DNA from 3 places in the Micromonospora sp. NPDC093277 genome. Region 3 is predicted to be linked to each of the others. Evidence: riboswitches for the same ligand, from Rfam matches in the RefSeq annotation. Region 3 holds a riboswitch; each other region holds the start of a gene.
What was found. Region 3 has a riboswitch for cobalamin ahead of ACIRG9_RS07590 (acyl-CoA thioesterase). Riboswitches for the same ligand answer to the same signal wherever they lie in the genome.

Region 1: linked by a shared signal. The riboswitch ahead of ACIRG9_RS26855 (CbtB domain-containing protein) and the one ahead of ACIRG9_RS07590 (acyl-CoA thioesterase) in region 3 are both predicted to bind cobalamin.
Region 2: linked by a shared signal. The riboswitch ahead of ACIRG9_RS26885 (ABC transporter substrate-binding protein) and the one ahead of ACIRG9_RS07590 (acyl-CoA thioesterase) in region 3 are both predicted to bind cobalamin.

The regions. Positions count from the first base shown of each region.
Region 1 is NZ_JBIWJO010000014.1:173,065-180,158, forward strand. It holds gene ACIRG9_RS26830 (precorrin-3B synthase) at 1-372, shown strand, start outside; gene ACIRG9_RS26835 (precorrin-8X methylmutase) at 369-998, shown strand; gene ACIRG9_RS26840 (precorrin-2 C(20)-methyltransferase) at 1,001-2,515, shown strand; gene ACIRG9_RS26845 (cobalt-precorrin-6A reductase) at 2,503-3,282, opposite strand; gene ACIRG9_RS26850 (CbtA family protein) at 3,928-4,668, opposite strand; gene ACIRG9_RS26855 (CbtB domain-containing protein) at 4,701-4,919, opposite strand; cobalamin riboswitch at 4,951-5,088, opposite strand; gene ACIRG9_RS26860 (histidine phosphatase family protein) at 5,178-5,753, shown strand; gene ACIRG9_RS26865 ((2Fe-2S) ferredoxin domain-containing protein) at 5,774-6,289, opposite strand; gene ACIRG9_RS26870 (hypothetical protein) at 6,278-6,454, shown strand; gene ACIRG9_RS26875 (ABC transporter ATP-binding protein) at 6,469-7,094, opposite strand, start outside.
Region 2 is NZ_JBIWJO010000014.1:180,816-187,909, reverse strand. It holds gene ACIRG9_RS26915 (RHS repeat-associated core domain-containing protein) at 1-1,837, opposite strand, end outside; gene ACIRG9_RS26910 (transposase) at 2,566-3,180, opposite strand; gene ACIRG9_RS26905 (helix-turn-helix domain-containing protein) at 3,066-3,716, opposite strand; gene ACIRG9_RS26900 (hypothetical protein) at 3,785-4,135, shown strand; gene ACIRG9_RS26895 (hypothetical protein) at 4,390-4,662, shown strand; gene ACIRG9_RS26890 (hypothetical protein) at 4,778-4,948, shown strand; cobalamin riboswitch at 5,365-5,538, shown strand; gene ACIRG9_RS26885 (ABC transporter substrate-binding protein) at 5,548-6,555, shown strand; gene ACIRG9_RS26880 (iron chelate uptake ABC transporter family permease subunit) at 6,624-7,094, shown strand, end outside.
Region 3 is NZ_JBIWJO010000002.1:645,036-652,129, forward strand. It holds gene ACIRG9_RS07575 (energy-coupling factor transporter transmembrane component T) at 1-1,148, opposite strand, end outside; gene ACIRG9_RS07580 (hypothetical protein) at 1,145-2,104, opposite strand; gene ACIRG9_RS07585 (prenyltransferase/squalene oxidase repeat-containing protein) at 2,101-4,818, opposite strand; cobalamin riboswitch at 4,904-5,036, opposite strand; cobalamin riboswitch at 5,188-5,402, shown strand; gene ACIRG9_RS07590 (acyl-CoA thioesterase) at 5,518-6,030, shown strand; gene ACIRG9_RS07595 (LysE family translocator) at 6,034-6,657, shown strand; gene ACIRG9_RS07600 (hypothetical protein) at 6,775-7,094, opposite strand, start outside.

The DNA.
Region 1 (7,094 bases), on a different contig from region 3:
GTGACCCCGTGGCGCACCATCGTCGTGCCCGGGCCGCCCACGGCGACGACGCACCGGCTGGCCGAGGTCGGGCTCATCGTCGATCCGGCGTCGCCCTGGGTGGGCGTGACCGCCTGCACCGGCCGGCCAGGCTGCGGCAACGCCCTGGCCGACGTGCGCGCCGACGCCACGGCCATCCTCACCGCCGCCGACCCGCCCACCGCCGGTGCGCTTCCGCTGCACTGGGCCGGCTGCGACCGCTGCTGCGGACGACCGGTCGGCGCGGCCGCCGTCGCTGTGGCCACCGGCGCCGGTTACCGTGTCGCGAGTCCCCGCGGGGACCATCACGGCCCGCTGCCCGAGCGGGTGGCACAGGCACGGAGACCTTCATGAGCTACGACTACGTCCGCGACGGCGCGCAGATCTACCGCCGCTCGTTCGCCACCATCCGCGCCGAGGCCGACCTGTCCCGGTTCCCCGCCGACGTGTCCCGGGTGGTGGTCCGGATGATCCACGCCTGCGGCATGGTCGACCTGGTCGACGACGTGGACGCGCACCCCGACGTGGTCGCCGCGGGCCACGCGGCGCTGAAAGCGGGCGCGCCGGTGCTGTGCGACGCGGCGATGGTCGCCGCCGGGATCACCCGCAGCCGGCTGCCCGCCGACAACGACGTGCTCTGCACGCTGCGCGACCCGGCGGTGCCGGACCTGGCCCGGAAGTTGGGCACCACCCGCAGTGCGGCGGCGATGCAGTTGTGGCCGGACCGGCTCGACGGCGCAGTGGTGGCGATCGGCAACGCGCCCACGTCGCTGTTCCGGCTGCTGGAGATGATCGACGAAGGAGCCGGCCGGCCGGCCGCCATCGTCGGGGTGCCCGTCGGGTTCATCGGCGCAGCCGAATCCAAGCAGGCCCTCGCCGCGCATCAGGCGGGGGTCCCGTACCTGGTCGTGCACGGCCGCCGCGGCGGCAGCGCCGTCACCGCGGCGGCCGTGAACGGCATTGCAAGCGAGGTGGAGTGACGATGGCACAGCCCGGCACGCTCTATGGCGTCGGCGTCGGACCCGGCGACCCGGAACTGCTGACGGTCAAGGCCGCCCGGCTGATCGCCGAGGCTGAGGTGATCGCCTACTACTCGGCCCGGCACGGCCGCAGCATCGCCCGTACCATCGCCGCCGGACTGCTGCGCGAACAGCACATCCACGAGCCACTGGTCTACCCGGTCACCACAGAGGGCACCGACGACCCGGCCGGCTATGAGGGCGTCATCCGCCAGTTCTACGACGACAGCGCCGAGCGGCTCGCCGCCCACCTCGCCGCCGGCCGCAATGTCGTGGTGCTATGCGCCGGCGACCCGATGTTCTACGGCTCCTACATGTACCTGCACGAGCGCCTCGCCCACCGGTTCCCCGCCCAGGTAGTGCCCGGCGTCACGTCGGTCAGCGCCGCCTCCGCCGTACTCGGCCGGCCCCTGGTCGAACGCGACGAGGTGCTGACCATCCTGCCCGGCACGCTGCCCGCCGAGGAACTCGCCCGGCGGCTCGCCGACACCGACGCCGCCGCCGTGCTCAAGCTGGGCCGCACCTTCGACAACGTCCGCGCTGCCGTCACCGACGCCGGCCGGCTGCCCGAGACCTGGTACGTGGAACGGGCCACCTCGGCGCAGGAACACCACGCACCCCTGGCCGACGTGTCGGCCGACGAGGTGCCGTACTTCTCCCTGGCCCTGCTGCCCAGCCCGACCAGTGCCGCCACCCGCGACGAGTCGCCGGCCCCGACCCCGCAGCGGGCGGGGGAGGTTGTGGTCGTCGGCGTCGGCCCGGCTGGACCCCGCTGGCTGACCCCGGAGGTGGCGCGGGCGCTGCGCGAGGCCGAGCACCTGGTCGGCTACGGACCCTACGTCGACCGGGTGCCGGTGCGTCCCGGCCAGCAGCGGCACACCTCCGGCAACCAGGTGGAGACCGAACGGGCCGCCCACGCCCTGGAACTCGCGCTCGCCGGAGCCCGGGTGGCGGTCGTTTCCTCCGGCGATCCCGGAGTCTTCGCGATGGCCAGCGCCGTCTACGAGGTGGCCACCGCCCAGGCCCGCTTCGCCGACGTACCGGTGCGGATCCTGCCCGGCCTCACCGCCGCGCAGGCCGCCGCGAGCCGGATCGGCGCCCCGCTCGGACACGACTTCGCGGTGCTGTCGCTGTCGGACCGGCTCAAACCGTGGCCGGTCATCGAGTCCCGGCTCGCCGCGGCCGCCGCCGCCGACCTGGTCCTCGCGCTCTACAACCCGGCCTCGGCCAGCCGCCGCTGGCAGGTCGGCACGGCCCGCGACGTCCTGCTACGCCACCGCGATCCGAAGACACCCGTGGTGGTCGCCCGCGACGTCGGCCGCCCCGGCGAGACGATCACCATTACCACGCTGGCCGACCTGGACCCGGAGACGGTGGACATGCGCTGCCTGCTCATCGTCGGCTCGTCAACGACCCACGTCAGCACCAGAGGCGACGGGTCCACGGTGGTCTGGACCCCGCGCACCTATCCCGGCTGAACCGGCACACCGGACAGCCAACGCATCGCCTCCTCGACGGTGGTCACCACCGTCGAGGAGGCGAGCGGCGCGGGACGGTCGATCATCAGCACCGGCAACCCGAGGTGACGCGCTGCGGCGAGTTTCGCCTCGGTCAGCGGACCACCGCTGTCCTTCGTCACCAGCACGTCGATTCGGTGGGTGCGCATCAGATCCAGCTCGCCCGACAGGGTGTAGGGGCCGCGACTGCGCAGCAGCTGTACGTGGGCGGGGATCGGGTCCGCCGGCGCGTCGACGACCCGGGCGAGGATCCACAGCCCGCTCAGCGGCAGGAACGCCGCGATGCTCTGCCGGCCGGTGGTCAGCAGCACCCGCCGCCCGAGCGTAGGCAGCATTCGTACCGCAGCGTCCACGTTGGGTACCCGGTGCCAGCGGTCGCCCTGCTGGGCCGTCCATCCTGGCCGTTCGAGCCGCAGGTGGGCCACACCGGCGGTGGTGGCGGCGTCGACGGCGGCGGTTCGCATCCGGGTGGCGTACGGGTGGGTCGCGTCGACCATCGCGTCGATGTGGTGCTCGGTGAGCCAGCGTGTCAGTCCGGCGGCGCCGCCGAACCCGCCGATGCGTACCTCGCCCACCGGCAGCCGAGGATCGGCGACCCGCCCCGCTAGGGAGGACACCACTGCGAGCGCCGGCTGGTCGGCGATCAGGGCGGCGAGGGCCCGTGCCTCGGCGGTGCCGCCGAGGATGAGTACTCGTCGTTCGGGAGCGGAAGCCATGGTGGTGCTCATCCAACCAATGCTTGAACAGTGCGGGCGGGCCGTGCCTTCAGTGGCGGACGGCAGGGTACCGGTCGGCACCGGCAACGAACCTGGGAGATGACGCATCTGGTGCGCCAGGAACACCAAGGGCAACCGCGATGCTTCGCCGGGCGCACGGTCTTGCTCCCGCCAACGTCGTCGGGCACGGCGTGGCGCTGGCGAGGAGCCGTTCGATGCGGCCGAGCCGGCTGGTGACTTCCTCGAGCTGATACCTCAGGCGGGTGACTCGCGCCTCGCTGGCCCCTACCTGCCGCCGTGAGGCGTCCAACCGCTCGAAATCGATGGGCCGCAGTACGACCATCTCCTCACCGTCGATGACCATGACCTGGTGGTCTATCCTGCGGCGCACCCGCCACCCCTTCATTCGCCCCGTCACGCCCGATACCAGCGAACCACGCCGCGAGGCCCGGCCCGCTCCTGCATCCGCAGGATGGGAGACGGCCGGGCCCACCAGGCGCGCCGCGGTCACCCGATAGCGCTCTATCCGTGGGTATGCCACGCCGAGCAGCGCGTGCCCGGCGAGGTGCCCGCCTTTACCAGCGGTAAAGGCGGACACCGCTGACCCTCAGCCGCCCAGGGCGTGGCGATGCCGGCCCCGGGCGGTGCGCTACGGCCTCACCGGCCGGCGCTGACCGCTGCCTTGTCCGCTGGGACCGTGTGCACGTGCCTACGAGGTCCGACGAGCGCGCCGAAGAGCAACCCCAGCACGGTCCAGGTGACGAGTTGGGTGCCGAGTGAGGCGAGCCGGAAATTCCAGAGCACGAGGGCGGGGAAGCCGTCGGGGACCTCGCTGATCGTAGGAAGGGTGAACTCGACGATAGCGATTAATGCTACGTATGCCCCAATGGCGGCGATATTGGCGTTCCAGCCGCCGTAGCGAGGACCAAGCCAACGCCCGAGGGAGAGGGCGAGGAGTCCGCCGGCGACCGCGATCACGATCATGAGGAAATACAGGCCGGTGCGCTGGCCAAGCGAGTCCGGGCTGCCGGTGGCCGGCGGGTTGGCCGGATACTTGAGGAAAGGTACGAGCGCGACGGTCACGAAGCCACCGAGTGCGACGAGAGCGGCGGTCGCGCGGGGGCTGAAGCGGCCGATCCGGCCGTACGCGACAGCGAAGGCAAGGGCGAACAGGCCGCCGAGCGCGACGCCGTACACCAGCGTGCCCGTGGCCAGGCCGACCGTGCTTTGGATGGTGCGGCTGACCAGTTCGGGCTCATCGCCGTGGTCGTGCCCGCCGGCGTGTGCGGACTCGAAGTCGATGGCCTGCCCGACCGGACCCTCTCCGAAGAGGGTGGCGAACACGAAGGCGGCGGCACCGGCGGCGAGGCCGACGATCATGCCCCGCACAAGCAGCATGCGTGTGGACAACACGGAATCTCCCACCGCTCTCAGTGGCAGGGGAAGCCGAGCAGATGGCGACCGTCGTGCACGAACTCGTGCACCGTCGAGCCGGAGAACACGGAGAGCACACCCTGTTCCACGCCGACGAAATACAGCAGCACGACCGCGAGCACCGCGCCGAAGACAGCCCAGGGCATGATCTGGCGCAACGGGATGGGGGCCGGAAGGGGTACGGCGGCGGGGGTGGGCAGTGACACGTCGGCCATGACAGGACCTCCTTGGGATCAACGCGTCCCATAGCGGGTTTGGCGACGGGGAGGGTCTGACTCCCGGTCATGTGGGCTCGAGCCCTCGACCGGTTACAGTGGCGCGACCGTGCCGGAGTCTCACCGGCTTCCTCCACCATCACGCTGTGCCCCGGACGCTACGGCCGACGGCCCAGCAGTGTCAACGTGCGGAATGAACCCGATCTGTAGATCACTTCGACGGACCCAGTGGCATCAAGGCGTGGGAGGTCAAATGGTATGAGCAGTCGCCTCGTACTGGTCAGCCACGCACCCACCGCAGCCACTCGGGCCGCCGCCTTCCCCCAAGGCGAGCCGCTCGACGCGCACGGGTTGGCCGACGCGACCGCACTCGCCGGCATGCTGCCGCGCGCCGACGAGGTCCGCTGCGGACCGGCGCTGCGCTGTGTGCAGACCGCCGCCGCTCTCGGGCTCGTGCCAAGTATCGATGAGGGGCTGCGCGACGCCGATCTCGGCCGCTGGGCCGGCCGCACGCTGGACGATGTCGCGGCCGCCGAACCGGATGCGGTTGCGGCCTGGTTGACCGACGCGGCCGCAGCCCCGCACGGCGGCGAGTCTCTGCACGACCTGCTCGACCGGGCTGGCCGCTGGCTTGGCGCCTTGCCCGGTTCCGTGCGGACGCTCGTCGCGGTCACCCACCCGATGGTGATCCGCGCCCTGATCGTGAACGCGATAGGCGCCGCACCTGCCTCGTTCTGGCGGATCGACATCGCACCCCTCACCGGGACCATCCTGCGGGGCGGCTCCGGGCGCTGGACGGTGCGGATGACGGCAGGTCCGCTGGACGACCGGTAGCGGCCTTGTCGTTCTCCCGTTCACGAGTCGCGTGGGCGTCTGCCGTCAACCGGCATGCCGTCGCGCAGGTGTTCGTCGGTGATACGGACGGCGAGGTCTGCGTCGACCTGTTCGTACCAGGTGTCGTCGGGATACACGACGACGAGCGGGCCGAGGTTGCACGGGAACAGGCAGCCGGTCGCGGTGACCAGGACGTCGTCGTCGCCGAGGCCGTGCTCCTTCAGCCGGTTGCCGAGGGCGGCGGCGACGTGGTCGGCACCGTATGCGGTGCAGCGCGGCCCACGGCAGACCAGCACGTGCCGGCGGTGGCGGGTGATCTGTGACCAGGCCGGGCTGCGGAATGGTCCGGGGATGCCGTCGAGCCGGGTGCGCTCGCCGGCGATGGCATCGTTGACTGCCGTGACCAGCGCGGGCTGCGTCGCCAGCGGCGCGGCGACAAGGATCCGTGTCTGCCGGTCCCGTGTGATGCGCCAGTGGGCGACCGCGCGGCGGATCCAGATGTCGAGGTACCGGTCGGGCGGTACGTGGGTGGCCACGAGCAGAACTTCGCCATCCTCCGGTACGGCATCGAGGGCTGCATGCAGGGATGGCTCGGCGCCGTCGAGGAAACACGCCGCCACTGGTACGCCCGTAGCCTCGGCGACCGCCGCGGCGAGGCGATGGATCGCGTCATGGCCGCCGTGGTGGGTCGCCCCGCGTGAGACGAGCAGGACCTTCATGCTGCCGGTGCCCGGTAGGTGATGACCGTGCGTCCGTCATGCACGGTGACGTCAGCGTCCACGGCGTACACGTCGGCGAGCAGCGCAGGCGTCAGCACGCCGACAGGCGGTCCGGAGGCGACGACCCGGCCGTGGTGCAGCACCACCACGAGGTCGCAGAACATCGCGGCCAAGTTGAGGTCGTGCAGTGCGGCGAGGGTGGTGACGCCGCTGCGGCGGACCAGGTGCAGCAGCTGCAACTGGTGGCCGATGTCGAGATGGTTGGTGGGCTCGTCGAGCAGGAGCAGTTGCGGCTCCTGGGTCAGCGCTCGGGCAAGCTGCACCCGTTGGCGTTCCCCGCCGGACAGCGTCTGCCACTTGCGGTGGGCGTACCCGGTCATGTCGACGCGCTCAAGAGCGTCGGCTGCGGCCGCCCGGTCGGTGTCGCTGTCGGACCAGCGGGAGCGGCGGTGCGGGGTGCGGCCGAGCAGCACCACGTCGAGCACGGTCAGGTCGAGGTCGGTCTCGGTGTACTGGGCGAGCAGCGCCATCCGCCGCGCCGCAGCGGCACGCGGCAGTTCGGCCACCTCGTCGCCCGCGACGGTCACGGTCCCGGACTCGGGGGCGATCAAGCCGGCGACGA
Region 2 (7,094 bases), on a different contig from region 3:
CCGAGAACCAGGTTCCCTCGGAATCCTTCACCCAATAGCTGGTGCAATGACCGTCCGGATCACACCGCTCGGCCAACTTTCCGCACGAGTACCGGTACCGCCACCGCAGCGGGTCACCACCCGCCGGTCCTTCACTGGCGATCTCCGAGATGACCGGCGCGTACGCCTTCCCGCATCCGGTGCCGTGATCGCTGGTCCAGGTCACGGTCAGCGCCCGACCACTCGGCCGCTGCACCAACGACCTGATCCGGCCTGCCGCATCCCGCACCGCGTCGATCGCACCCTGACCCGCGTGCGCCACCGACCGCAGTTCCCCGTCGGAGCCGTAGCTGACCACCTCCTGGCCCGCAGTACGCACCGTGATAACCCCGTCCGCCGCCACGGACACCCGGTTGGTGGCACCACTGTCCAGCCGACCCACCCAGCCGCTGCCCTTGCGTCCAAAAACCTCCTGCCGACCGTCCGGATAGGTAACAGTCAACAACTGGCCGTCCGCGCTGTACTGCGCCGACGCGTCGAACAACGACAGCCAGCCATATCCAAACACACCGAAAGTATTGACTGCCCCGGAAGAGTAGGTCCGCTCCACCCGCAGCGGCAGACCATAGCCCTGCACCTCGGCGTCGACCTCGGACTGCACCCAGATGCCATACGGCAGGACCACACCGGCGACGTTGGCCAGTCCCAACCCGGCACCAACCGTCCGCCAAGGGTCCGGGGACGGCACCACCACGCTCGCCTGACTGGGCGGCAGAAAGCCCGTCTCCGGCGTGTAGTCCTGCCCATCGAACACCCGCGCCGACCACCAGAACGTGTCATTCCACGCCAACACCCCCGCCGGCACCTGGTAACCAGGCAACGACAAGCCCGCCGCGCTGGTGTGGCAGCCGACGGTCATCGCCGAGTTCTTGCACACCTTGAACTGGAACGTGACATCGCCGCCACTCGGCCACAGGTCCGGATCCGCGCTGACCACCCACAACTTCGGAGTACGAGTCAACACCGTGCCGAAATTCGGCGGAGTCGACAACGACAACGTCGCACGCTGGTTCGGGATCACATACTTGACATTGAACGCGCACACGAAGTTATCGGAGAGCCAGCCCACACCCGAGATCCACAAATCCCACAAGACCCGCCACGTCCCCGGCTTCAGCGGCGCAATCGCCGCATCCACCTGGGTCGACCCACCCGACGACACCCGCATGGGCAACGGCGTCTGCGGATAGTCACCCAGGATCTCGTTGGTGTCCGAGTCGAACAGGCGGTAGCTCAGAAAACTCGAACCCGCCGGCCACGTCCCAGACCCCGAGTTCGTGAGGCCAACCCTGGCCACGCCCGGGTTGTTCGCCGTCGGTGCCACAATCGCGGTTCCGCCGCTGTAGAGAGCGAACCACTGCTCGCCGCCTTCCTGGGCGCACTCATCCGCACCTGCCGCAACACGTGCATCTGCGGGCCCACCCAGACGCCCGGCCGCCGTGACGGGCGGCAGTACCGTCATACTCGCTGCCGTCACCCCCGTGTCCGCCATGATCGGATGCAGCCGAGCCTTGATCCGCTCGGTCGACGCCTTCCGCTGCGCAACCGCCCGATCAAAAAACGCACGCTGCTTCGTCCCCGACGGCGGCATCGCCGGCGAAGCCACCTTGGGCTGTTCCGGCTCGTCGGGCCGGTACACCGACGCAGGCACCGAATTCACCGGCGTCGCCGCATCCGCCCCCGACCGAGCCGGAACCTCCGCGCCCGCACGCCCGACAGGAACCACCAGCATCGACGCCAGCAAGGCCGCGCCGAGGCCCCCAGCGACCACCGCCCTGCCAGCACCAAACCGCCCCACGACCCACGAACGTATCCCCGCCCGCCGCACCACGCGCCCACCCCACCCCATCCAAGTGGCCAGACAGTACAGCCGCGCAACAGACACAAGATCCACCGAAGACGAAATGTCGATAAGGGTTCACGCACCAGACGTTCGGCCGTATGGCCTCGCAAGACAGTCACCGCCTGAGCCGAAGTCCAGATGACCAGCCGGACCCGCCACCGCACCGAGTCAACAGATGTCGATGTCGACGGCCAACCAGGCACCGCTGCCAGCCATCAATCCACCCCACCATCAGGCAGACTCTTGCAGCCAATCAGGGGTGTAGTCCTCCCAGCCAGCAGCCTGCTGCGCCGCGCGAGGGAGTCCACACTCGACGAAGCAGGCCCGGTCCCGGCGAAGACGCGCCGGCTCGGATTACATGCTCACCGTGAGTGACGCCGGACGGCTTCTGCATCCTCCCCCTGTCAATCCCCGGAAGCGTGGAGGGCTGTTTGAAAATCTTGAATTCATTTCATGGCAAGCAACATAGGTGCAGATGGACGTATAGTCCGCGCTGCCATTGATCATTGAACCCCGTGATCCCGCCTTCCGGCGCAGCAGGATTGTCGTACCCAGCCCATAGCATCCGCCACGCAAAGCGCCCCAAGATGGAGGTACAGCATGGCCGATACTCGCTACTACGGCTCGGGCACCGAGAAAGCGCTCTTCATGCTTAGTGCTCATTGCCGTTAATTCGTCGGGGGTCACGCGGCGGTGGGTAGGGGCGTGTGGGTGGCGGGGCGTTTGAGGAGCGCATCAAGATCTTTCTTGGTGTATCGCCAGTTGAACGGCCGTGCGCCGAGGTTGTAGTGGTCGTGGAACGCCTCGAGCCGGTTGGCGACGTCGGCCAGGTCGTAGAAGTCGTTGGGGGTGACGACCTTGCGCTGCACGATGGAGAAGTAGATCTCCACTTGGTTCAGCCAGCTGGCGTGCAGCGGGGTGTGCACGATCGTGGCGTTGGGCCACGCGGCGGTCATGCGGTCGATGGACGCTTGGCCGCGGTGGGAGGAGCCGTTGTCGACGATCCAGAACACCCGCCGTGCTGAGGCGTAGGGCTCACGGGTCATGACCTGCTCGACCAGCCGCGCGAACGGGGCCAGGCCGGTCGTGGGTTCGCAGCGGCCGTAGACCTTGCCGCTGTGCACGTCGAGCGCGGCCAGGTAGGCCAGGGCTCCTCCACGGTCGTACTCGTGCTCCACCCGCATCAGCCTCGACCGTCCCGGGGGCAGGGTCGGGTGGCAGCGGCAGCGGGCCTGGATGGAGGTCTTCTCGTCCGCGCTGATGAGAGGTCGTCGGCGCCGAGCGCCTGGCCCTGCCATGTCCGCGCATAGAGGTCGAGCACCCGGTCGGCCTTGGCGGCGAAGTCAGGGTCCCGCGGGAAGATCCACGACCGGTGCTGCCAGGGCTTGATCACGTCAGCGGCCAGCCAACGTGCCACCGTGGAGCCGGAGATGTCGGCGACGATCCCCGCGGTGACCGCCTCGCCGGCCAACTCGGCCGCGCTCCAGCGTGACAGCGGCACCCCGCGGTCGGCCGGCAGCTCGCAGGCCAGGGCCTTGACCTGCGCCTGCTGCACCGGAGTAAACAGCGGCGGGCGGCCGGGCCGGTCCGCGTCGGCCAGCCCTTCCAGCCGGCGTTGCCAGAACCGCCGCCGCCACTTGCGCACCGTGTCCACGTGCACGTCGTGGCGGGCGGCGATCGCCGTGTTCGTGGCGCCGTCCGCGGCGGCCAGCACGATCCGTGCCCGCAGCACCAACCGATACGCGCTGGTAGACCGACGCGTCAACGCCTGCAGCGCGCCACGTTCATCAGGATCGAGGGCGATCACGTAGGGGCTTGTCGGGGGCATCGGCATGTTCTGCCACCCCACACGCCGCAGCGCCCGCACCGACACGCCGTCCCGGTTGCGGCACTATGGCAGTCGTGGCCAAGCCTCCGCCCGAGTCGACCAAGACCTCGCTACGCCAACGCCTGGGCGCTCACGCCCGCACCCACTGGCCTGCCCTCACCACGGTGTCGGTGCGCTACCGCGGCGTGTTCGCCTACGTCGACGGACAACTCGCCGACGGCACCACCCTGCCCCTGATCCGGCTGCGCTACCGCGGCTACGCCAACCAGTGGGGCTTCGCGATCTACCTCGCCAGCAAAGACAGATACGAAGACTCGTACCTGCCCAGCGGCCACACCACCGGCACCGCAGAGGAAGCACTCGACTGCGCCTGCAGCCTCCACCTCAACGACCCCACCGCCTGGACCCAACCCCCGACGAATTAACGCCGAGCAGCACTAAGGTGTGATGAATGAGGAGCGATCCGGCCCGGTTCGTTGTCGGGGACAAGCGGGCCTACCGGCAACGAGACGACGCGACCTCGGAGCGTCCGCATCTTGTCGATCATCCCGAAGAAAGCCAGCGCCCGAGTCGAGATCGCCTTCCTGGATAACCCCGATGGCCGGGTGTCCACCGTCCCTGCATCGTTAGTCATCCGTATAGAACCGGATGGCTGTAACGCCGTGCGGGGAGGGTCCTGATGCAATACGCGCAGGAAGTCGACGGCCGCGACCTGCTCGGCTGGTGGATACGGCAGCCAAACCAGCGAGACCGCCAACGGACGCGGCGACCGACAACATTACCCCCACCCGGCATCCGCTTCGCCTTCTACGGCCGGATGTCCACCGTCGACTTCCAGGATCGAGCGTCGTCGTGCCGGTGGCAGCGCAACTACGCCGACGACCTGATCGCCAGCCACGGCCGGGTCGTGACCGAATTCTTCGACGAGGGTGTCTCCCGCCGGGTGGCCTGACCGGACCGCCCGCAGGCAACACGGCTACTCGCCGCCGTGGCTGACCCGGCACGGGTGGGGCTGCGGTTTGCCTTCTACGGCCGCATGTCCACGTCGACCAGCAAGACCGGCGTCGTTGTGCCGGCGGCAGCGCAACTGCGCGGAGGACCTGGTCACCGGCCACGGCCGCATCGTGGTCGAGTTCTTCGACGAGGGTGTCTACCGCCGGGTGGCCTGGCCGGACCGGCCGCAAGCGTCACGGCTGCTCGCCGCCGTGGCGGAGCCGTGGCTGCCGCCGGTTGGTTGAGGGCTATCTGTCTTGTTGCTGGGTTCACGCGTTTGGCTTGGACGCGGACTCCTGCTGCAGTGTTGGGTCGCAAGGCAAGCAGGGCGTTGTCGGTGAAGGTGGGCTCCATAGGCGCCAGTCCGACTGACCTTCCCGCGGGCCGATCAGCCACCGCAGCGCGAACACGGTCTCTAAGGCCATAGCCTCCGGTCCGCTCACAAGCTGGTCAGCGGACCTGACCCGGGCCGATGTTGCCGCGATCGAGGCCGGTACAGCAGCGAAGAACAGCAGCCCGGTCACCGGTCAAGCGCCTTCGCCCAGCCGTTTGTGGCGTCGCCCCTGGGCGGATCGGACAACACCTCGCGTGAGCCGACACGGTGAAGCAACGTGGTCTCCGACCATGACCTAGGCCACGGTGACGATGCCGCCAGGGTTGGTTAGGGTGGCCTGGCCGTGGTGTTCGGGAAGCCGGTGTGAGACCGGTGCGGCCCTCGCCACTGTGATCGGGATGCTGGAGGCCACCGAAAGGTCACTGGGCGCATGCCTGGGAAGGCCGGCCACCGGCGCACCACCCGTCAGCCAGGAGACCGGCCACGGCACCTGCACGACCCGTCCACGAGGTGCTGGAAGGTGGTCCCGTTATGCGGTCCCCTGTGTCCTGGCGCGTTGCTGCGCCGCTGTCAGTCCTGCTCGCCCTGGTCGGCGGCTGCGCCGCGACCGGCGACAACAAGCCCGCCACCACGGCGTCCGCCGAGGCCGGGCCGGTCGAAGTCACCAACTGCGGCACGCCGGTCACGGTCACGAAGCCGCCGGCGCGGGCGGTGACGATGAATCAGTCTGCTACCGAGATCATGCTGGCGCTCGGTTTGCAGGACCGGATGGCGGGCACCGCCTTCCTCGACGACCAGGTGCTGCCCGAGTACGCCGCCGCGTACGCGAAGGTACCGGTAGTGGCCAAGGAGTATCCGTCGAAGGAGAAGCTGCTCGACATCGCGCCCGACTTCGTCTACGCCTCCTTCGCGAGCGCGTTCAGTGACGAGGGGGTCGGCGACCGCGCCGACTGGCAGAAGCTGGGCGTGGCTACGTACATCTCCGCCGCCGGTTGCCCGAAGGACACGCGGCCGGCGAGGCTGACGATGGATGACGTGTTCGCCGAGATCCGTGAGATCGCCGCGGTCTTCGGCGTAAAGGAGCGGGCCGAGACGCTGATCGCCGACCAGCAGGAGCGCATTGCGAAAGTGTCAGCGGGCGCGAAGGGCACGCGGGTGCTGTGGTGGGACGGCGGCAACGACGCGCCCAGTGCCGGCGCCTGCTGCGGCAGCCCGGCCATGATCATGTCTGCGGCCGGGGTCACCAACATCTTCGCCGACCTGAACGGCAGCTGGGCCGACACCAGCTGGGAGACCGTCGTCGAGCGCAACCCGGAGGTCATCGTGCTCATCGACGCGAGCTGGGACCGCGCCGCCGCCAAGCAAGCCTTCCTCGAAAAACACGCGACGCTCAAGGACCTGCCCGCCGTCAAGGACAAGAGGTACGTCGTCCTGGACTTCTCCTCCACCTCCGCGGGCGTGCGGAACGTGCTCGCCGTGGAGGCCCTGACCCGGGGTATCGGCGGGGTGGGCAACTGACCGCCGCTACCACCCGGCTGGCGAAGGCCCCGGCGCGGCCGGTCCGGGCGGTGCGCATGGTGGCCGTGGTGGCCGTGCTCGCGGGCGGCCTGTTGCTGTCGGTGGCCGCGGCCGTGACGGTGGGGCCGGCGGACCTGTCTCTGGGCACCGTGTGGCTGGTCATCACCGACCATCTCGGCCTGACGAGCGCCGACGTGCCGCTGCTGCGCGACCATATCGTGTGGGAACTGCGGCTGCCGAGGGTGCTGGGCGCCGCCGTGGTCGGGGCCGGGCTCGCCGCCTCCGGGGCGGTCATGCAGACCGTCACCCGCAACCCGCTCGCCGACCCGTACCTGTTGGGCGTGTCCTCCGGGGCGTCGCTGGGCGCCGTCGCCGTTCTGGTCCTGGGCCTCGGCGCGGGTGCTGCGGCGCTCACCGGGGGCGCGTTCGCGGGGGCGCTCGCCGCGTTCGCCGTCGTGGTCGCTGCCGCCGGCCGGCGAGCGGTCCTGCGACCGACCCGGGTGGTGCTGGCCGGCGTCGCCGTCGCGCAGCTGTGCGCC
Region 3 (7,094 bases):
GCGGGGGTGATGGCGGGCAGCGGCCGGGGTGGCGGGGGCGAGGCGAAGGCGGCGATCGCCGCGACCAGAATGGCCCCGGTGGGCAGCAGCGGTAGCGTGGGCCAGCTCAGCGGGTACAGATCCGGGTTGAGCTCCGCGGGGTTGTAGCCGGTGCCGGCGCCCAGCACGACGGCGGCGGTCAGGCCACAGCCGGCGACCACCAGTTCGGGCCACTGCCAGCGGTCGGGGCGATAGCGGCTGCGCGACACCCGTCGGCCGCCGACGGCGAGCCCGGTCACGCTGAGCAGTGTCCCGGTGACGAGACCGCCCAACCCGACCGGTCGGGGAACACTCGGGTCCAGCAGGCCGTACACACCGACGCAGAGTCCGGCCATACCGGCGAGCATCAGCGCGCCGGTGACACGGCGGGACACGCGGGTCGCGGTGCCGGTGCGGCCGTATCCGCGCGCGTCCATGGCGGCGGCCAGGCGCAGCGAGCGGTCGAGCGCGTCGTGCAGGACCGGCAACGCGATCGCCCGCAGCGCTCGCAGACCCCGTGATCGACCGGCGCGTAGCCGCCGGGCCCGCGCGACTCGTTGCACGCTCTCCACGAGCTGCGGCGCGACATTCAACGCGACAGTGACGGCCACGCCGAGCTCGTACAGGGCACCGGGTAGGGCCTTCAGGGCGCGTTTCGGGTTGGCGAGGCTGTTCGCGGCGCCGATACAGCACAGCAGGCAGGCGAGGCGAAGCCCGTCCAGCGCCGCGGACAGGGTCGCTTCCAGCGACACCGGGCCGCCGATCTGGATACCTGCGTACCAGTCCGGGGTGGGCACCTGCGGCAGCCGGAACAGGATGTGGTCCTCGGGCGTGATGCCGGAGGCGAACACCGAGCGGAAGACGACCCGGATCGCGATCACGATCAGGGCCATGATCAGGTAGTAGTGGAACGCCCTGGCCCAGGGTGCCTCGGTGCGCCGAGCGGTGACGACGAATCCGAGCACCGCGAAGATCAACACGAGGAGCAGGGGGTTGGTCGTGCGGCTGGCCGCGGTGGCCAGGGCAAGCGCCCACATCCACCAGGCGACGGGATGCAGGCCGCGGGGCAGCCGCGCGGCGCGCAGCGACACCGCTGGCGTGGTCCCCGGACTCGCGTGGGTCCTGTTCACCGCGGGTTGATGGCGTCAACGTCGATGTCAGCGCGTCGTCGACGCCGGCGGGCCAGGGCGGCGCCGACGACACCCAGCACCGCAACCGCGCCGAGCGTGACGACCAGGGGGCCGGCCGAACCACGATCTGCGATCGTCGCCGCCTGGGTGGGCAACGCGTCCACCACGCTCGGCTCGGCCGCTGCGTGACCAGCGGCGTCGCTGGCCGAGGGGTTTGCGCTGGTGGTGGTCGCCGACGGCGACGCGGCGGCGGAAGCGGTGGTGACCGCAGCGCTGGGTGTGATGGCTGCGCCTACCGACGGAGGCGTTCCGCCGGGTTGGGTGCCGGTCGGCCCGGGACGCGCCGGCCGGCTGGACGGGGGTTTGGGCGTGGGCGCCTTCGGTTTGCTGGCGGGCGGGCCGGCGGTCACGGGGGTGGCGTTGTGCGCGCGGACGCTGTCCGGGCTGAACGTCGGCCGCCCTTCAGTGCCCTCGATGTTCGTCCCCCCGAAGATCCACAGGTCGACGCTGCCGGGTTTCGGCCGGTAGCTCATCGCACCGAGCTGGCTGTACTGCCAGGTGTTCGCGCCCGGGTCGGCGTGCCAGTACGACCAGTAGGCGCTTGCCGGCGGGGTGAGGATGCACTTCTCGTCGTCCGGAGTGGGGTATCGGGTGCCGTTGTTGAAGCCGGCATAACCGATCCGGCAGATGAACGCGGGGCCGTCGTGCTGCGTACCGGTGGTCTTCCAACCACCCTGGTTGAGCAGCTCGTAGCCGGTCGTCGGGGTGGTACCGCAGGACCGCATCAGCGGCCCGCCCCACCGCCGGAAGTCCACCGCGAGGATCACTCCGGAGGTGGTGGTGCACTGCCCGATCGCCAGTGGCTCGGCGGACGCCGGGGCAGGCATCGCCAGGACGGCGCTGGCGACGGCGACGACGCACAGCGCGCCGAGGGCGGCGCCGATACGGCGGATCACGACACGTCCCTGGGCGCGCCAGCCTCCCGGCGTCGCTGACGGGCGAGTAGCAGTAGCACGACGCCCACGATGATCGCGGTGGCTGCCGCCACCACCATCGCGGCAAGCGGAAGGCCGGTGACCGGCAGGCCACCCGGCGCGGCGGTGCCGGGCCCGGTGTCACCGGATGCCGGTGGTCGCGCGGTGGTCTGCGACGGCCACGGCGAGGTTGACCGCGACGGGGACGCGGACGGCGAGGCAGTGGGGTCGACGCCGTCGTGCACGTCGCGGACCAGTGTGCCGAAGGAGATGCCGGTGGCACCACTGACGACCTGGGTCGAAGCGCGCACGTCGGAGCCGGGCTGGCCGTCGGAGGCGACGTTGAACCCGCCGTCGGGATTCTGTTGCCCGGCCAGGAACGCCAGCGCCTTACCGATGTGCGCGGCGTAGGCGGACCGTCGCAGGGTGAGGCCCTGGATGGCCAACGCGGTGGAGTTGGTCGAGTCGCCGGCCGCGCCGGGGAACCCGCCGCCTGCTTTCTGCTGGGCGGCGAGCCAGGTGAGGGCCTTGTCGACGGCGGCGGTCGCCGCCGGGTCGTCGGTCAGCAGAGCCAAGGCCATCGCGGCCATCGCGGTGCTGTCGACCTCGTCTCCGCTACCGTCAGCGGGAATCAGGCTGGGGAAGGCACCGCTCGCGCGCTGGAGCTGTCTGAGGTACTCGATCGGTGCGGTCGCGTCCTGCTGCTGCCCGGCCCGCAGCTGCGCCATGATCCCGAGAGCCTGCGAGAACACCGAGGTGGCGTAGCGGTAGTTTCCCTTCCCGGCACAGCCCGTGGCGGCGTCAACACCGGTGCAGGTGATGTCACGGAGGGCGGCGATGAGGTCATGGCCGCCGAAAGATCGTGGATCATAGCCGCTGGCCTGGGCGAGGAGCGCAACCTTGCCGATCGCGCCACCCGACGGGTACGAGGTGCCGACGCCCAGCCAGCTGTCCACCGTGAACTCGCTGTCGCCGACCTTGCCGCCACCGCGGATGAACTCGATGATCGCCCGCAGCTTCGAGTCATCTCGCCCCGTCGCGGCCAAGGCGAACGCACCGTCGATGGAGAGGCCGAAGTCGGGGTAGCCAGGGAACGACTCATAATATCGGCCGTCGATGAGCTGCTTCGGCCCGACGAGCCACTCCACCCCCTTGGCGAGGTCTGGTGTGGGGCCCTGTGGTGGCTCGCCGCCGAGCGGGTGACTCAGAGTCGCGAGGTTGCCTCCGGCCAGCGTGGCGACCGCCCCCGAGGTTGCCACCAGGTCGGATTCGGTGATCGTGGTGTCCGCCGCGAGTCCTCCGTCGCCGGTGATGCGTGCGGTGAGGAAGGCGATCGCCTCGGCAGCCGGTTGGGTGGCGGCGGTCGCGATCAGCCCTTGCGCCGCGAGAGCCGTCACATACGTCTCGGGCGCGGCGGCACCGACGTAGGGCAGGAAGCCGCCGCCGGGCTGCTGCGCTCCGGTCAGGTACTGCCTGGCAGCGGTAATCGCGGCGTCGTGGCCACCGAGAACGGTCAACGCGAGAAGCGCCGTCCCGGTGTTCGCCGGGTCCTGCGTGCACAGTTCGCCAGGAGCGATCAGGGAATCAGCGAATCCGCCGCCGGCGCACTGCCACTGCAGCAGCCGCTCGACCGTCGACGCCGGAGGGGTGATCCCGGCGCGGCGCAGCGCCAGCAGTGCTGTCGCGTGTGCCGACGGGGACGAGGATCCGGCGAAGTCTCCCGCGGCCGCGCAGCCTGCCAACGGGTCGAGGGCAGTACACACCCGGTCGGTGAGCACCGCCGTCAGGTCGCGTCCACCGAACGTGTGCGGATCGCCACCGGTGATCGTGACGAGCAGCGACAGGCTGGCGGCGTTGTACTGATTCGGGGGCGCGGCAGCGCCGTCGGGGAAGACTGCCGCGTCGACGTGCGCGGCGAGGTAGTCGAGCAGCTTCGCCAGCGCGGGATCCTGACCACCCGCGGCGGCGAGCGCGGTGGCCACGACGATGGTGCGGGTGAAGTCGACCGTCTCCCAATCGGCGTCGTACACGTGATCGCCGTCGGTCAGATTCCCGGCCAGGAAGGCGGTCGCGGCGGCGATCTGGGCCGGGGTGGGCTGGGCACCGGGGCCGCCGGGCCCGATGGTGGGTGTGGCGGTCGCAGGCGGGGTGGTGCCGGCAGCGCGGACCTCATCCGGGGTGAAGGTCGGCTGACCCGTGGTGCCGCCCACGTCGGTGCCGCCGTAGACCCAGGCCTGCACCTCGCCGTGGCCGGGCACCTTGGCCATGGCGCCCAGCGGGCTGTAGGTCCAGGTTCGCTGGCCGGGTGGGGCGAACCAGTAGGACCAGTAGGCCGTCGCGGGTGGGGTCAGCGTGCACGCCTCCTGGTCGGGCTTGGGGTACTGGGTGCCCGCTTCGAAGGTGGCGTTGCCGATCCGGCAGATGAATCCGGGTCCGTCGTGGACAGTCCCGGTGGTGGTGAAACCCGCCTCGTGCAACAGATCGAAACCTGTGGTCGGCGTGGCGTCACAACCACGCAGCACCTGACCGCCCCAGGGGCGGAAATCGACAGCGACGACGGCGCCGTTGGCCGGTGTACACGACTCGATCGGGTCAGCCGCGGCCGGCACGGACACCACGACCGTGGTGATGCCGAGCGTGATCAGTGTCGCGAGGGAAGCCCACAGGCGGGATGATCGGCGGGCGGGAACCGGCATGACGCACTCTTCCAGGGGTGAGCGGCGCAGACGCGGACCCCGAACCGGCTCCCCGGCGCGATGCCCGCGCCGTGACCTCGACGACGCTGACGTGGCACCTCCAGCCAGGTAATCCGACTCGTCCCTGACGGGACCTACGGTTGCGGGCCAGTGCCGGAATTTGACCGGCTTCCCCTGATGCTGGAGCACCCCATCGCAACACACGCTCTTCGCCAACGTCAATCCTCGACGGGCGTCACCTGGATAACAGCAAGGCGTTGATCGATGTCGACACGCGCTCGGGGTTCGGTGAGCTGAGCCGGCGGTTCGGGCGAGGGACGTGGCTCACAGCCGGCTCCGGCACGACCGAACGATCGGTCGGAGCCTTGTAGGGTGGAGAACGGCGCTGGTTCGCCCGGTCCCTGACCGGGCGTCGTAAGAGGGAACCCGGTGGGAGTCCGGGACTGCCCCGCAGCGGTGAGTGGGAACGACCGCCGTCATCGGCACTGGGCCGCCCATGGCCTGGGAAGCGACGGCCAGTAGGAGACCGGCACGTCCGGCCGCGCCCGCGAGTCCGAAGACCTGCCCGCGCTGCGCACACGAGGGGTGTGCGCTGCCGTCGACCTCGCGGGCGGGTCGTGCGGGTGACACGCCATGGGGCGTGTCCTCGACGTGCGCTCCGGCCGGTCCGGCGGTCTGCTTCCCGAGGACGGACGACCCATGCACGACACCACCACACTCGCCGGCCGGCCGCCGTCGGCCTCGCGCCTGACCATGTCGCAGATCATGGACCAGCACCACACCAACCTGATGGGCACCGTGCACGGAGGGCGGATCCTCAACCTCATCGACTCCGTCGCCGGGGTGGTCGCCGCACGGCACTCCGACGGACCTGCGGTCACCGCCGCTATCGACGAGACCGCCTTCCTCCGCGCGGTACGGGTCGGTGACGTCGTCCACGTCGACGCCCGGATCACCTGGGCTGGTCGCAGTTCGATGGAGGTCGCCGTCAAGGTGAGCGCGGACAGGTGGGACCGAGCGGTACCGCCGGTCGATGTGGCGACCGCGCACCTGGTCATGGTCGCGGTCGACGACGACGGCCAACCCCGTGTCGTCCCGCCGCTGCTGCCGCAGACCGACGAGGACCAGCGCCGCTACCGCGAGGCGCAGATCCGCCGCGAGCACCGGCTGGCGTTGCGGCGGGCCCTGCTCGACGGCGCCGAGGAGGACTGAGACATGCTCGGACTGTCCGCGGCGACCGTCGCCGGCTACCTCGCCGCGATCACCGTCCTCATGGTCACCCCCGGCCCCGACATGATGTTCGTCCTGGCCAACGCCGCTCGCTACGGCACCCGTGCCGGGGTGGTCGCCGCTCTCGGCGTGGCGGCGGGCGAGGCGGTGCACGTCGCCGCGGTCGTCGGCGGCCTCGCCGCGCTCATCTCCGCCTCACCGGTGTTGTTCACCGCGATCCGCTGGGCCGGCGCGGCCTACCTGGTCGTTCTCGGGGTGCGGGCGCTACGAACCGCCGGCCGGCCGACCACCACCGCGCCGGAGCAGGGCGGCACCACCAGGCACGCGTTCCTCCGCGGACTGGTGACCAACCTGCTCAACCCGAAGATGATCCTGTTCAGCGTGGCGTTCCTGCCCCAGTTCGTCGACCCGGCCGCGGGTAACGCCACCGCCCAGTTGACACTGCTCGGCGCTCTCTTCGTGGTGGTGCAGCTCACCGTCGACATCGCGTTGGGCGCCGGCGCCGGCCGGCTCGCCGGCCGGATGTCCGAGGGCCGCTGGTCACGGTGGATCAACCGGATCTGCGCCGTCGCGTTCGTCGCACTCGGACTCCGGCTGGCGGCCGGCTGACAGGGACCGCAGGTGACGTACCGACACCGGGCGCATCCGGCCGCCGCCGTCGGCCACCGCCCAGGTCAATCGTGAATGGCGCACGTCCATCTTCGACCGCAGCGCCGCCGCGACGGCTCAGCGACCGGGGCTATCGGGATCAGGTCCGCCCCTGGGATCACCGACCACGGTCACCTCTCCGATGGTGATGACCTGGCGCTCGTCCTTGGCCCCGAGGAACACGTACGGGTCGCCCTGCAGTGCGGCGGCAGACTTCTCGTACACGCCGGCGCCCTGGTCCCCGGTCTCCAGCAGTATCACCCGATCACCGCGCACGTCGGCCACCGTCATCTGGTGCTGCCACCGGACGTACTGGGTGACCTTCTCTTCCCCGTCCGACTCACGGCGCACCCGCTCACCGGGTACGGCGATGTTTCGCCACGACGTGCCCGCGGGTG